Regions from separate parts of the Microbacterium sp. gxy059 genome, predicted to be linked through region 1. Evidence: predicted binding sites of a transcription regulator. Region 1 holds the regulator's gene; the other holds the start of a gene.
The links. Region 1 encodes LexA, which represses DNA repair genes until DNA is damaged. Its sites were predicted from a motif close to TCGAACANNTGTTCGA; they were not measured.
Positions count from the first base shown of each region.

Region 2: uvrA (excinuclease ABC subunit UvrA) is a predicted target of LexA. The motif match lies at 5,351-5,366, and genes of this name have one in related genera.

Region 1 covers NZ_JAMXWT010000010.1:6,017-13,558, reverse strand. The annotation lists gene hflX (GTPase HflX) at 1-1,445, shown strand, start outside; gene NHL53_RS07600 (alpha/beta hydrolase family protein) at 1,461-3,437, opposite strand; gene lexA (transcriptional repressor LexA) at 3,485-4,168, opposite strand; gene NHL53_RS07590 (LysM peptidoglycan-binding domain-containing protein) at 4,366-4,743, shown strand; gene NHL53_RS07585 (histidinol-phosphate transaminase) at 4,765-5,844, shown strand; gene hisB (imidazoleglycerol-phosphate dehydratase HisB) at 5,854-6,459, shown strand; gene hisH (imidazole glycerol phosphate synthase subunit HisH) at 6,456-7,100, shown strand; gene priA (bifunctional 1-(5-phosphoribosyl)-5-((5-phosphoribosylamino)methylideneamino)imidazole-4-carboxamide isomerase/phosphoribosylanthranilate isomerase PriA) at 7,192-7,542, shown strand, end outside.
Region 2 covers NZ_JAMXWT010000002.1:60,549-68,090, reverse strand. The annotation lists gene rapZ (RNase adapter RapZ) at 1-493, opposite strand, end outside; gene uvrC (excinuclease ABC subunit UvrC) at 503-2,407, opposite strand; gene uvrA (excinuclease ABC subunit UvrA) at 2,411-5,320, opposite strand; gene uvrB (excinuclease ABC subunit UvrB) at 5,431-7,518, opposite strand.

The sequences.
Region 1 (7,542 bases):
AGCGGCGCGGCTCCGCCCGCGTGTTCGGCGCCGCGACGGCCCTGCAGAGCGACGAGACGGCGCGCGGCGGAGACGACGGCGAGCAGTGGGATCGCCAGGAGCGGCACGCGCTGCGCCGCGTCGCCGGCCTGTCCACCGAGCTCGAGGACGTCACGGAGGTCGAGTACCGGCAGGTGCGCATGGAGCGCGTCGTGCTCGTCGGCGTCTTCTCCTCGGGGTCGCTCGAAGACGCCGAGAACTCGCTGCACGAGCTCGCGGCGCTCGCCGAGACGGCCGGGTCGGTCGTGCTCGACGGCGTGCTGCAGCGCCGCCCGAACCCGGATCCCGCGACGTACGTGGGGCGCGGCAAGGCCGAGGAGCTGCGCGACATCGCCCAGGCGACGGGCGCCGACACGGTGATCGCCGACGCCGAGCTCGCTCCCAGCCAGCGACGCGCCCTCGAGGACGTCGTCAAGGTGAAGGTCATCGACCGCACCGCCGTGATCCTCGACATCTTCGCGCAGCACGCGAAGACCCGGGAGGGCAAGGCCCAGGTCGAGCTCGCCCAGCTCGAGTACCTGCTGCCCCGCCTCCGCGGGTGGGGAGACTCGATGAGCCGCCAGGCGGGCGGGCAGGTCGGAGCGGGCGGCGCGGGGATGGGCTCGCGCGGGCCGGGCGAGACGAAGATCGAGCTCGACCGCCGCCGCATCCGCACCCGCATGGCCCTGCTGCGTCGGCAGATCCGCGAGTTCGCGCCCGCGCGCGAGGCGAAGCGCTCCGAGCGCCGTCGCAACACGATCCCGTCTGTCGCGATCGCGGGCTACACGAACGCCGGCAAGTCGAGCCTGCTCAACCGCCTGACGCACGCGGGCGTGCTCGTCGAGAACGCCCTGTTCGCGACGCTCGACGCCACGGTGCGGCGCACCGAGACGGCCGACGGGCGGGTCTTCACGCTCGCCGACACGGTCGGCTTCGTGCGCGACCTGCCCCACCAGCTCGTGGAGGCCTTCCGCTCGACCCTCGAGGAGGTCGGGAGCGCCGACGTCATCGTGCACGTCGTCGACGGGCACCACCCGGATCCCGCGGGGCAGCTCGCGACCGTGCGCGGCGTGCTGGCCGACGTGGGGGCGCGCGACGTGCGCGAGATCGTCGTGTTCAACAAGATCGACCTCGTGGACGAGTCGGAGCGCCTCGTTCTGCGCGGGCTCCAGCCCGACGCGGTGCTCGTCTCGTCGCGCACGGGCGAGGGCGTCGACGAGCTCCGCCGCGTGGTCGAGGACGCCCTCCCCGTTCCGCAGGTCGAGCTGCGCGCCCTCGTCCCCTACGAGCGGGGCGACCTCATCTCGGCGATCCACGAGACGGGGCAGTTCCTGTCGCAGTCTCACGAGGCCGAGGGGACCCTGGTGCACGCGCGGGTCGACGAGCGCCTCGCGTCCGACCTCCGCCCGTTCGCCGTCGCCGGCTGACCGCGCGTCCCGCCGTCAGCTGAGAGGCAGCGGCGGGACGCCCGCGGGTGCGAACCCGAGCACCTGGCCGAGGAACGCGAGCTCGGCTGCGAAGCAGCGCTCGATCGTCTCGGCACTGCGGAACCCGTGGCTTTCGCCCTCGAACAGCAGATAGGCGTGGGGGACCCCGTTGCGGGCGAGCGCGTCGGCGAGCGCCTCGGACTGCGAGGGCGGCACGACGGGATCCTCGGATCCCTGGAGGATGAGCAGGGGGGTCGTGAGGCTCTCCGGTCGCGACAGCGGCGATCGATCGATGTAGACCTGCTCGTCCTCCGGCCAGGGGCCGACGAGCGAGTCGAAGTAGCGCGCCTCGAAGTCGTGCGTCTCGGCGAGCAGCATGCGCAGGTCCGCGACGCCGTAGCGGCTGATGCCGGCGGAGAACACGTCGGTGTCGGCGAGCGCGCAGAGCACGGTCCAGCCCCCGGCGGATCCGCCCTTGATGGCGATGCGATCGGGGTCGGCGAGCCCCGCGTCGACGAGGCCCCGCGCGGCCGCGGCCACGTCCTGCACGTCGGCCACGCCCCAGGCGTGCCGCAGCCGATCGCGGTAGGCCCGTCCGTAGCCGGAGGAGCCCGAGTAGTTGACGTCGAGCACGCCGATCCCGCGGCTCGTCCAGAACGCGGCGTTCTGCGAGAGGTCTCCCGTCACGTGCCCGGTGGGGCCGCCGTGCACGAGCACGAGCACGGGAGGCAGCTCGCCAGGGGGAGCCTCGGCGTCGGGGCTCGACGGGGGATAGAAGAAGGCGTGCACTTCGCCGTTGGGCCCCGGGAACGTCATGGGGCGGGCGACCGAGCGCAGTCCGGGCGCGCCGCCGACCTCCCCGCCGCGCACGGGGGAGAGCGAGCGCTCGTCCACGTCGAGCAGCCACAGGCCGCCGGGCACCTCCGCGCCCGCCCCGCTGAGGAGGACGCGCTCGCCCTGCACGTCCTCGATGTGCAGATCGCCCGTGAGCGGCGTCTCGAGCTCGGTCACGGCGCCGGAGGCCGGGTCGATCATGACGAGGCGTGAGCGGCCGTTCGTCACGACCGCGAGCACGCGGCCGTCGGCGAGCGGGGCGTACCAGCGGGTCCCGAGGCTCCATAGCGGGCCGCCCGTGTCGCCGTCGACGGGGAACAGCAGCTCGGGCGCCGAGGCGGCGGGTCCGTCGGAGATCCGGGTGCGGAACAGGTTCCATCGCGCCGGGCCGAGCGAGGCGTCGGCGGCGGATCGCGGAGGGTCGGCCGCGAACAGCAGCTCGTCGTCCGAGATCCACTCGGGCTGCAGCGCGGCGACGTCCGCCCCGGATCCGTGGCCGCCGGCCACGCGGATCCCTCCGACCGCGCGCCCGTCCTCGTCGAGATCGGCGACGCGCAGCTCCGCGGCGTCCCACGGCATGTCCGGGTGATTCCAGGCGATCCACGCGATGCGGCCGGCGCGGGGGGACGGGAAGGCGAGGAAGTCGCTGCCGGCCACGACGCTCGCGATGCGGTCGGGGTCGGCCGCCGCGGACCCGTCGATCGGGATCCTCACGATGTCGCGCGCCGGGGTCGTGTGGGGTTCCCCGTGGGTCTCCCTGACCGCCCAGAGAGCGTCCTCCGCCCAGACGAGGTCGCCGAAGCAGAAGCGCGGATCCTCCGGCGTGAGGGGCACGGGGTCGTCGCCCGGCGCGAGCAGGCGCACGCGCTGGTCGGCCTGCGTCACGAACGCGACGCGGGCGTCGCCGAGGAGCGTCCAGGCGCCGCCGCCGTACTCGTGCACGCGGGAGCGCGCGCTCCAGGGGGCGGGCAGCAGCGGCTGATCGGACGCCGACGACAGGATGGCGGTGCGCCCGCGCTCGGCGGGGATGCCCTCGGCCCAGAGGATCTCGTCGCCCGCGAATCGCGCTCCCGAGAGGCGGAGGGATCCGCTCGGCATGTCCTGGGGGCGGATCGGGGACGGCCACGTTCCGTAGGGGAGCTGCTGCGCGGGGGACATGCCCCCACGCTAGGGCACGGGCCGCGGACGCGTCACGCCGCGGGGCGTCAGACGGCGCGCAGCACCGCGACGACCTTGCCGAGCACGACCGCCTCGTCGCCGAGGATCGGCTCGAAGGCGGAGTTGCGCGGCAGCAGCCAGACGTGCCCGTCGCGCCGCCGGAACGTCTTGACGGTGGCCTCGCCGTCGAGCATGGCGGCGACGATCTCTCCGTTCTCCGCGGAGGCCTGCGCGCGGATGACCACCCAGTCGCCGTCGCAGATCGCGGCGTCGATCATCGACTCGCCCTGCACCTTCAGCATGAACAGCTCGCCGCCGCCGACCAGCTGGCGGGGGAGGGGGAAGATCTCCTCGACCTGCTGCTCGGCGGTGATCGGGACGCCTGCCGCGATCTGCCCGACGAGCGGGACGAGGGTCGCGTCGCCCATGGCGGGCGCGCTGTCGGCGGGGCTCTCGGTCGAGGCGCCTGGCAGGTCGATGAGCACCTCCATGGCGCGGGTCTTGCCGGGGTCGCGGCGGAGGTAGCCGCTCAGCTCGAGCTGCCCGAGCTGGTGGGTGACGCTCGAGAGCGACTTCAGTCCGACCGCGTCGCCGATCTCGCGCATGCTCGGCGGATAGCCGTTGACCTGGATCGACCGCTGGATCACCTCGAGGATCGCGAGCTGCTTCTCGCTGAGGCTCTTGCGGCGGCGGCCCGGCCGCTTTCCCTCGGTCCTGTCGACGGCGCTCATCCGCGTCTCCTCTTCGAATGTCAGTGGCCCCTGGTGGGCTGTGGTCGTCTCCCCGACGGTACGTCATGCGCACCGTTCTTCGACACCTTTGTTCGAGTGTGTCGCCGACATCGGGCGCGTCGGGAGATGATCGGGGGTTGACTCGATCGGATTATCGAAGATATATTCGGAACATCGGTACGACGGAGGGCATCACGATGAGCACGATCAGCATGGCAGCGGCGGGCGTCGGCTCGGCTCGCCCCGCGACGCGCACCCGTCTGCGCATTACCGCACGGGGGCGTCGCGTCCTCGCCGCTCTCGCGGCCGCACCGCTCGTCGGCGCGATCGCGGCGGGCGTCCTGGGTGGCGGCATCGCCCTCGGCTCCGGCGAACAGGGCGCGGAGCCGGGCTCGTTCGCCACCGTCACGGTGTCGCCAGGCGAGTCCCTGTGGACGATCGCGGAGCGCGTGGCACCGTCCGCCGACCCCCGCGACGTCGTGGCCGAGATCGCCTCGCTCAATCAGCTGGGCGCGCACCCCGTCCAGGCGGGCCAGACGATCGCGATCCCCGCCCAGTTCTCGTCCGACAGCTGAGTCGCGCCGTAGCATGGGGGCGTGGTGACTCTCGACGACCTGCCCCTCCGCGACGATCTGCGCGGTCAGAAGCCCTACGGCGCGCCCCAGGCGCCTCTCCCCGTGGCGCTCAACGTCAACGAGAACACACACCCGATCCCCGCCGAGGTCGCCGACGACATCGCGGAGTCGGTGGCCAAGGCCGTCTCGGGGCTCAACCGCTACCCGGACCGCGAGTTCGCGGAGCTGCGCGAGGGGTTCGCCTCGTACCTCGGCCACGGGCTTGCCGCCGATCAGATCTGGGCGGCGAACGGCTCGAACGAGGTGCTGCAGCACGTGCTGCAGGCGTTCGCCGGACCCGGGCGCTCGGCCTTCGGCTTCGCGCCCACCTACTCGATGTACTCGCTCCTCGTGCGGGGCGTGGGATCGACGTGGATCGCGGGGGAGCGCGGGGCGCGCTTCGAGCTGGAGCCCGGCGACGCCGCGCGTCAGGTGCGCGAGGCCGACCCCGATGTCGTGTTCCTCTGCGCCCCCAACAACCCGACCGGCACGCGGCTGCCACTCGACGTCGTCGAGGCGGTCTACGAGGCCGCGCGCGGCATCGTGATCGTCGACGAGGCCTATGTCGAGTTCGCCGGCGACGAGCAGCCGTCCGCGATCACGCTGCTCCCCGGACGCGAGCGCCTGCTCGTCTCGCGCACGATGAGCAAGGCGTTCGCCTTCGCGGGAGCGCGCGTCGGCTACCTCGCCGCCGACCCCGCGGTCGTCGACGCGCTGCGCCTCGTGCGGCTGCCCTACCACCTCAGCGCGGTCACGCAGGCGGCGGCGTCCGCGGCGCTGCGGCACAGCGAGACCATGCTCCGCACGGTCTCCGACATCGTCGTGCAGCGCGACCGCATCTCCGCGACGCTCGAGGCGCTGGGCTACGACCCCTACCCCTCGGCGAGCAACTTCGTGCTGTTCGGCGGGGTCGACGACCCGGCCGACACGTGGCGACGGCTCTATGACCGCGGGGTACTCGTCCGCGACATCGGCATCCCGGGGCACCTGCGCGTGACCGCGGGGACGGAGGCCGAGACCACCGCGTTCCTCGACGCTCTCGCCGCCCTCCGCGACGCATAGGATCGACGCATGACGAACGCCCGCACCGCGAGCCTGACCCGCACCACGAGCGAGTCCTCGATCGAGCTCGAGCTCGACCTCGACGGCAGGGGGAAGAGCGACATCTCGACGTCGGTCCCCTTCTTCGACCACATGCTCACCGCCTTCGCGAAGCACTCGCTGACCGATCTGCGCGTGCGGGCGACGGGAGACACCCACATCGACGTGCACCACACGGTCGAGGACACGGCGATCGTGCTCGGGCAGGCGGTGCGCGAGGCGCTGGGCGACAAGTCGGGCATCGCGCGCTACGGCGACGCGCTCGTGCCGCTCGACGAGGCGCTCGCGCAGGCGGTGGTCGACATCTCCGGCCGTCCCTTCCTCGTGCACGAGGGCGAGCCCGACGGCTTCGCGATGCACCTCATCGGCGGGCACTTCACGGGGTCGATGGTGCGCCACACCTTCGAGGCGTTCGCCTTCCACGCGGGGCTCACGATGCACGTGCGCGTCGTGTCCGGCCGCGATCCGCACCACATCGCCGAGGCCGAGTACAAGGCGCTGGCCAGGGCCTTCCGCCAGGCCAAGGCGATCGATCCCCTCGTCGACGGGGTGCCCTCCACCAAGGGTGCGCTGTGACGGACGCGCGCCCCGTCGTCGCCGTCCTCGACTACGGATCCGGCAACGTCCACTCGGCCGTCAAGGCACTCGACGCCGCGGGCGCGGATGCGCGCCTCACCCGCGACCGCGGCCTCGTCGCCGACGCCGACGGCCTCCTCGTCCCCGGCGTGGGGGCGTTCGACGCGGTCATGCGGCAGCTCGAGGCGATCCGCGGCGGGGAGCTCATCGAGCGCCGTCTCGCGGGCGGCCGACCCGTGCTGGGCATCTGCGTCGGCATGCAGGTGCTGTTCGAGCGCGGCGTCGAGCGCGGCGTCGAGACCGAGGGCCTCGGCCAGTGGCCGGGCGCGGTCGAGCGGCTTGACGCGCCCGTCGTCCCGCACATGGGGTGGAGCGCGGTCGAACCCGGCGCCGGCTCCCGGCTGTTCGCGGGGCTCGAGGGGGAGCGCTTCTACTTCGTGCACTCGTACGCGGCGCGCGCGTGGTCGCTCGATGTGATCCCGCCCTTCCCCGAGCCCGCGGTGACGTGGGCCGTGCACGGCTCCCCGTTCGTCGCGGCGGTCGAGAACGGCCCCCTGTCGGCCACGCAGTTCCACCCCGAGAAGTCCGGCGAGGCGGGCATCCGCCTGCTGCGCAACTGGATCGGCACGCTGAGCCGCTGAGCACCCCGCGCGGATTGGCGCGATGACCCCGCGGGGTCTAGCTTTGATGCTTGTGCGTGACGTGGGAGAGTCCCGCGGGCATCGAGGAGACATGAACGATTTCGCGTCCACCCCCGGACTGGTCCTTCTTCCCGCCGTCGACGTCGCCGACGGCCGCGCCGTGCGCCTCACCCAGGGCGAGGCCGGATCCGAGACGAGCTACGGCGACCCGGTCGAGGCCGCCGAGCAGTGGCGCGACCAGGGCGCGGAGTGGCTGCACCTGGTCGACCTCGACGCGGCCTTCGGCCGCGGCCAGAACACCGCCGTCCTGCGCCGCGTCATCAAGCACATGAAGGGCGTGAACGTCGAGATCTCCGGCGGCATCCGCGACGACGCCTCGCTCGAGGCGGCGCTGGAGAGCGGCGCGCAGCGCGTGAACCTCGGCACCGCCGCCCTCGAGAAC
Region 2 (7,542 bases), on a different contig from region 1:
GCGGGGCGTCGTCGTCCTCGAAGAGGTCTGCCGTGCGGCTGGCGAGCTGGTGGATGTTGAGGGTCGAGGTGTCGATCGTGACGTCGGCTTCCTCGCGGATCGCGGCGAGCTGGCGGCGCTCCTCGCGGATCCCGTCGAGGAGGGTGCCGTCGCCCTGCAGGGGGTGGGGCCGGCGCACCTGCTCGTACCGTCGGACGAGGACCTCGTCGCTCGCGTCGAGGAAGACGATGCGGAGGTTGTTCGCGTCGCGCAGCTGCTGGGCCGTCGCGGGCAGCTCCGACAGCCGATCGCCGCCGCGCACGTCGACGATCGCCGCGACCCGCGGCAGCTGTCCATCGATGCGCCCGGCGAGCTCGAGGAGCGGGCGCAGCATGGCGGGTGGGAGGTTGTCGACCACATACCAGCCGTGGTCCTCGAGCGCGTTGCCGACGGTCGTGCGGCCCGCCCCGGACATGCCGGTGATGATCAGGACCTCTCCGCGCTCCTCAGCCACGTCATCACACTATCGGGTCAGGTGGCGGTGGACGCTCTCGGCGAGCACCCGCCCGAATCCCGGCAGCTCCTCGATCTGCTCGACCGTCGACTCCCGCAGCGCGGCGACGGATCCGAAGTGCTTCAGGAGCGCCTTGATGCGCGCCTCCCCCAGCCCCGGCACCTCGCTGAGAACCGTGCGGATGTCGCGCTTCCGCTTCTTCCGCTGGTGGGTGATCGCGAACCGGTGCGCCTCGTCGCGCAGACGCTGGACGAGGTAGAGCGCCTCGGAGGTGCGCGGCAGGATCACCGGGAAGTCGTCGTCGGGGAGCCAGAGCTCCTCGAGGCGCTTCGCGATGCCGGCCAGCGCGATCTCCGTGTGGCCGGACTCGCGCAGCGCGCGCGCCGCCGCCGCGACCTGCGGCTGGCCGCCGTCGACGAGCAGCAGCTGCGGCGGATAGGCGAAGCGCCGACGCCGCGAGGCCTCGGTGACGACGCCCTCCTCGTCGCGCGTCGCGAGCTCGGCCTCGTCGACCGGCTCCTCCCCCGGATCGTCGAGGTGGGCGAGCCGCCGGGTGAGCACCTGGTGCATGCTGTCGGTGTCGTCGGTGGTGTGCGCGATCGAGAACGTGCGGTACTGATCCTTCCGCGGCAGCCCGTCCTCGAAGACGACCATCGAGGCGACGACGTTCGTGCCCTGCAGGTGCGAGATGTCGTAGCACTCGATGCGCAGCGGCGCCTCGCTCATGCCCAGCGCCTCCTGCAGGTCGGCGAGGGCCTGCGAGCGGGCCGTGTAGTCGCTCGACCGGCGGGTCTTGTGCCTCATGAGCGCCTGCTGCGCGTTGAGGGTCGCGTTGCGCATGAGCTCGGCGCGCTGCCCTCTCTGCGCGACCTGGATCTCGACGCGCGATCCGCGCTTGCCCCCCAGGAGCTGCTCGAGCTCGGCGTGCGCGGACGGCAGCGTCGGCACGAGCACGCGACGCGGCACGTCGCTCCCCTCCGCCTCGCCGTAGGTGCGCTGCAGGATCTGCTCGACGAGCTCTCCCCCCGAGATGTCGAGCTCCTTGTCGAGCGTCGTCGAGTGCACGCCCCGCACCCGCCCGCCGCGGATGACGAACAGGTGCACGGCGGCGGCCAGCTCGTCCTCGGCGATGCCGATCAGGTCGGCGTCGGCCTTCTCGGGCAGCACCAGCGCGCTCTTGCTGAGCACCGCGTCGACCGACTCGAGCTGGTCGCGGTAGACGGCCGCCTGCTCGTAGTCCATCGCGGCGGCGGCTTCCCTCATGCGCGCGGTGAGCTCGCGGGTCACCCGCTCGTCTCCGCCCTGCATGAACGCGACGAAGTCGTCGACGATCGCGCGATGCTCCTCGACCGTCACCTTCTGCGAGCACGGTCCGCCGCAGCGGCCGATCTGCCCGGGGAAGCACGCCTTCCCCGTCTCCATCGCCTTCTTGTACGACGAGTCGCTGCACGTGCGGATCGGGAAGATCTTGAGCATCAGGTCGATCGTGTCGCGCACCGCCCACACCTTCGGGTAGGGCCCGAAGTACTTCGCTCCGCGGATCCTCCTGTTGCGGGTGACCATGACGCGGGGCGCCTCGTCGGCGAGGGTGATGGCGAGGAACGGGTACGACTTGTCGTCGCGGTACTTGACGTTGAACGGCGGGTCGAACTCCTTGATCCACTGGTATTCGAGCTGCAGCGAGTCGACATCGGTCGGCACGACCGTCCACTCGACGCTCGTGGCGGTCGTGACCATGCGCCGAGTGCGCTCGTGCAGGGTGCGCAGCGGGGCGAAGTAGTTCGAGAGCCTCTGGCGGAGGTTCTTCGCCTTGCCCACGTACAGCACCCGGCCATCGGGCCCGCGGAACCGGTACACGCCCGGATTCGTGGGGATCTCCCCCGGCGCCGGCTTGTAGGGAAGCTGATCGGCCATCGGCTAGCGGGAGGAGGTCTGCGCCTTCGCGGCGCTGCGGCGGGCGGTGAGGCCGAGCGTCTCGGCGAGGAACTGCCCGGTGTGGCTCTCCTCGACCTTCGCGACCTGCTCGGGCGTGCCGGTGGCGACGATGGTGCCGCCGCCTGACCCGCCCTCGGGCCCGAGGTCGACGATCCAGTCGGCCGACTTGATCACGTCGAGGTTGTGCTCGATGACGATGACGGTGTTGCCCTTCTCGACGAGGCCGTTCAGCACCTCGAGGAGCTTGCGCACGTCTTCGAAGTGGAGGCCCGTCGTCGGCTCGTCGAGCACGTACACGCTGCGTCCGCGGCTGCGCTTCTGCAGCTCGGTCGCGAGCTTGACGCGCTGGGCCTCTCCGCCGGAGAGCGTGGTCGCGGCCTGACCGAGCCGCACGTACCCGAGGCCGACGTCGACGAGCGTCTTCATGTAGCGGTGGATCGCCTGGATGGGCTCGAAGAACTCCGCGGCCTCCGCGATCGACATCTCGAGCACCTCGGCGATGTTCTTGCCCTTGTAGTGCACCTGCAGGGTGTCGCGGTTGTAGCGCTTGCCCTCGCAGACCTCGCAGTCGACGTACACGTCGGGCAGGAAGTTCATCTCGATCTTGAGGGTGCCGTCTCCCGAGCACGCCTCGCAGCGGCCGCCCTTGACGTTGAAGCTGAAACGGCCGGCCTGGTAGCCGCGCACCTTCGCCTCCGGGGTCTCCGCGAACAGGGCGCGGATGCGGTCGAAGACGCCCGTGTAGGTGGCCGGGTTGGATCGCGGCGTGCGGCCGATGGGCGCCTGGTCGACGTGGATGACCTTGTCGAGGTGCTCGAGGCCCGTCACCCGCTTGTGCTTGCCCGGCACCGTGCGCGCGCCGTTGAGCTTCTGCGCGAGGACCTCGTAGAGGATGTCGTTCACGAGGGTCGACTTGCCGGATCCGCTCACGCCCGTCACGGCCGTGAAGACGCCGAGGGGGAACGAGGCGTCGACGCCGCGGAGGTTGTTCTCCCGCGCGCCCTGCACCGCGATCATGCGCTTGCGGTCGATCTTCCTGCGCTTCGCCGGGACCTCGATGCGGCGGCGCCCGGCGAGGTAGTCGCCGGTGAGCGAGCGCTCGTCGCCCGCCAGCTGCTCGTACGGGCCGGAGTGGATGACCTCTCCCCCGCCCTCGCCCGCGCGGGGCCCGATGTCGACGACCCAGTCGCTCGACTCGATCGTCTCCTCGTCGTGCTCGACGACCACGAGCGTGTTGCCGAGGTCGCGGAGGGCTTCGAGGGTGCCGATGAGCCGGCGGTTGTCGCGCTGGTGCAGGCCGATCGAGGGCTCGTCGAGCACGTAGAGCACTCCCGTCAGCCCCGTGCCGATCTGCGTGGCGAGCCGGATGCGCTGCGCCTCGCCGCCCGAGAGGGACCCCGCCGAACGGCTGAGCGTGAGGTAGTTGAGGCCCACGCGCAGGAGGAACTCGAGGCGCACCCGGATCTCGCGCAGCACCTGCGCGGCGATCATCGCCTCGCGGTCGGTGAGCTCGATCGAGTTCACGAGCTCCATCGTGTCGTCGAGGCTGAGGTCGGCCGCCGCGGCGATGGATCGCCCCGCGACCTTGACCGCGAGCACCTCGGGCTTGAGGCGCGCGCCCTGGCAGACGGAGCAGGGGATCTCGCGCAGGTACTCGGCCCAGCGCGCCCGCTGCGTGTCGCTCTCGGCCTGCGCGTACTGGCGCTCGATGTACGGGACGACGCCCTCGAAGCCGCTGGCGTAGCGCACCTCGCGGCCCCAGCGGTTCTTGTACTGGACGTTGACCTTGTAGTCCTGCCCGTAGAGCACCGCCTCGCGGACCGACTCGGGAAGCGCGCGCCAGGGCGTGTGCAGGGAGAAGGAGAGGTCGTCGGCGAGCCCCTCGAGGAGGCGCTCGTAGTACTGGAACAGCCCCTTGCCCTGCGTCGTCCAGGGGACGATGACGCCCTCGGCGATGGACAGCTCGTCATCGCCGAGCATGAGGTCGACGTCGACCGACATCTTCGTGCCGAGCCCCGAGCAGACCGGGCACGCGCCGAAGGGCGCGTTGAACGAGAACGTGCGCGGCTCGATCTCGGTGAGCTGCAGGGCGTGCCCGTTGGGGCACGCGAGCTTCTCGCTGAACGACTGCCAGGCGTCGTCGCCGTCCTCGTCGACGAAGTTGACGTCGACGACGCCGTCGGTGAGGCCGAGGGCCGTCTCGACGGAGTCGGTGACGCGCGAGACCATGCTCTCGCCGCGGGCCACGAGGCGGTCGACGACGACCGCGATGTCGTGCTTGTACGACTTCCTGAGCTTCGGGGGCTCGGACAGCTGGATGAGCTCGCCGTCGACGATCGCGCGGGAGAATCCCTTCGACCCCAGCTCGGCGAACAGGTCGACGAACTCGCCCTTCTTCTGGCTGACGACGGGAGCGACGACCTGGTAGCGGGTGCCGTCGGGCAGCGCGACGAGCTGGTCGGCGATCTGCTGCACCGTCTGGCGCTGGATCGTGGCGTCGCAGACCGGGCAGTGCGGGATGCCGATGCGCGCCCAGAGGAGGCGCATGTAGTCGTAGATCTCGGTGATCGTGCCGACGGTCGAGCGCGGGTTGCGGTTGGTCGACTTCTGGTCGATCGAGACCGCGGGGCTGAGCCCCTCGATGGCGTCGACGTCGGGGCGGTCGACCTGGCCCAGGAACTGCCGCGCGTAGGCGCTGAGCGACTCGACGTAGCGTCGCTGGCCCTCGGCGAAGATGGTGTCGAACGCGAGGCTCGACTTCCCCGATCCCGACAGACCCGTGAACACGATCATCTTCTCGCGCGGGATCTCGAGGTCGACGTTCTTGAGATTGTGCACGCGGGCACCGCGCACGGTGATCTTCTGGGTGGTGTCTACGGGGATGATCGGCACGTCGTCGATCCTACGTCCGACCTCGGACATTCGGACGCATGTTCGAATGGATTCTCAGCTTCCTCGCCCCTCCCGGCGGACGCCGGCCTTCTCGGGGTGCTCAGGGCGGATCAGGCGTGGCCGGCCTTCTCCATCTGCCGCAGCTCGTACTTGAGGTCCTGCACCTCGTCGCGCAGCCGGGCCGCGAGCTCGAACTTGAGCTCCTCGGCCGCCTGCAGCATCTGCTGCGAGAGATCGGCGATCGACTGCTCGAGCTGCTCGGCGCCCTCCGCGGCGATCCCCTCGCGCTTCCGGACGGGAGTCGCCGCGCGACCGCGACCGCCGTCCTTGACGCGGGGATCCTTCTTGCGCTTGCCGAGCAGCTCGGCCGTGTCGGCCTCCTCGCGCGCGAGGCTGTCGGTGATGTCGGCGATCTTCTTGCGCAGGGGCTGCGGGTCGATGCCGTGCTCGCGGTTGTAGGCGATCTGGATCTCGCGACGACGATCGGTCTCGTCGAGCGCCCTCCGCATCGAGTCGGTGATGCGGTCGGCGTACATGTGCACCTGGCCGGCGACGTTGCGCGCCGCGCGGCCGATGGTCTGGATGAGCGAGGTCTCGCTGCGGAGGAAGCCCTCCTTGTCGGCGTCGAGGATCGCGACGAGCGACACCTCGGGCAGGTCGAGGCCCTCGCGCAGCAGGTTGATGCCGACGAGCACGTCGTACACGCCCTGGCGGAGCTCGGTGAGCAGCTCCACGCGGCGAAGCGTGTCGACGTCGCTGTGCAGGTAGCGCACCCGCACGCCGTGCTCGTCGAGGAAGTCGGTGAGCTCCTCGGCCATCTTCTTCGTGAGGGTCGTGACGAGCACGCGCTCGTCGCGGTCGACGCGGAGGCGGATCTCCTCGAGCAGGTCGTCGATCTGGCCCTCGGAGGGCTTCACGATCACCTCGGGGTCGACGAGGCCCGTCGGGCGGATGATCTGCTCGACGACACCGTCGGCGATGCCCATCTCGTACTTGCCCGGCGTCGCGGACAGGTAGACGGCCTGGCCGATGCGCTCCTTGAACTCGTCCCACCGGAGGGGGCGGTTGTCGAGCGCGCTCGGCAGGCGGAAGCCGTGGTCGACGAGGGTGCGCTTGCGCGACGCGTCTCCCTCATACATGGCGCCGATCTGCGGGACCGTGACGTGGGACTCGTCGATGACGATCACGAAGTCGTCGGGGAAGAAGTCGAGCAGCGTGTGCGGGGGCTCGCCCGCCTCGCGCCCGTCGAGGTGCCGCGAGTAGTTCTCGATGCCCGAGCAGAAGCCGATCTGCTGGAGCATCTCGAGGTCGAAGGTGGTGCGCATCTTGAGGCGCTGGGCCTCGAGGAGCTTGCCCTGCTTCTCGAGCTCGGCGAGGCGCGCGGCGAGCTCGGTCTCGATGGTCGTGATCGCGCGGGCGACCGTGTCGGTGCCCGCGGCGTAGTGCGTCGCGGGGAACACGGCCACGGCGTCCATCTTCTCGATGACTTCGCCCGTGAGCGGGTGGAGCTTCTGGATCGCCTCGATCTCGTCGCCGAAGAGCTCGATGCGGATCGCGTGCTCCTCGTACACCGGGATGATCTCGATCGTGTCGCCCCGCACGCGGAAGTTGCCGCGCGAGAAGTCGACGTCGTTGCGGTTGTACTGCATCGAGATGAACTGCCGGATGAGCGCGTCGCGGTCGTAGCGCTCGCCGACCTGCAGCGCGACGAGGGACCGCAGGTACTCCTCGGGCGAGCCGAGTCCGTAGATGCAGGAGACGGTGCTGACGACGATCACGTCGCGGCGGCTCAGCAGGGAGTTCGTCGTGGAGTGCCGGAGCCGCTCGACCTCGGCGTTGATCGAGCTGTCCTTCTCGATGAACGTATCGGTCTGCGGCACATACGCCTCTGGCTGGTAGTAGTCGTAGTAGGAGACGAAGTACTCGACGGCGTTGTGCGGCATGAGGTCGCGGAACTCGTTCGCGAGCTGCGCCGCGAGGGTCTTGTTGTGCGCGAGGACGAGCGTGGGCCGCTGGATCTGCTCGATGAGCCAGGCGGTGGTCGCGGACTTCCCCGTTCCGGTCGCGCCCAGCAGGACGACGTCGGTCTCGCCGGCGTTGATGCGGGCCGCGAGCTCTCGGATCGCCTTCGGCTGATCGCCGGAGGGCTGGTACTCGCTGACCACTTCGAAGGGTCGCACGCTGCGCGTCGTCTGCATGCTCCCAGGCTATTCCCGCCCTCC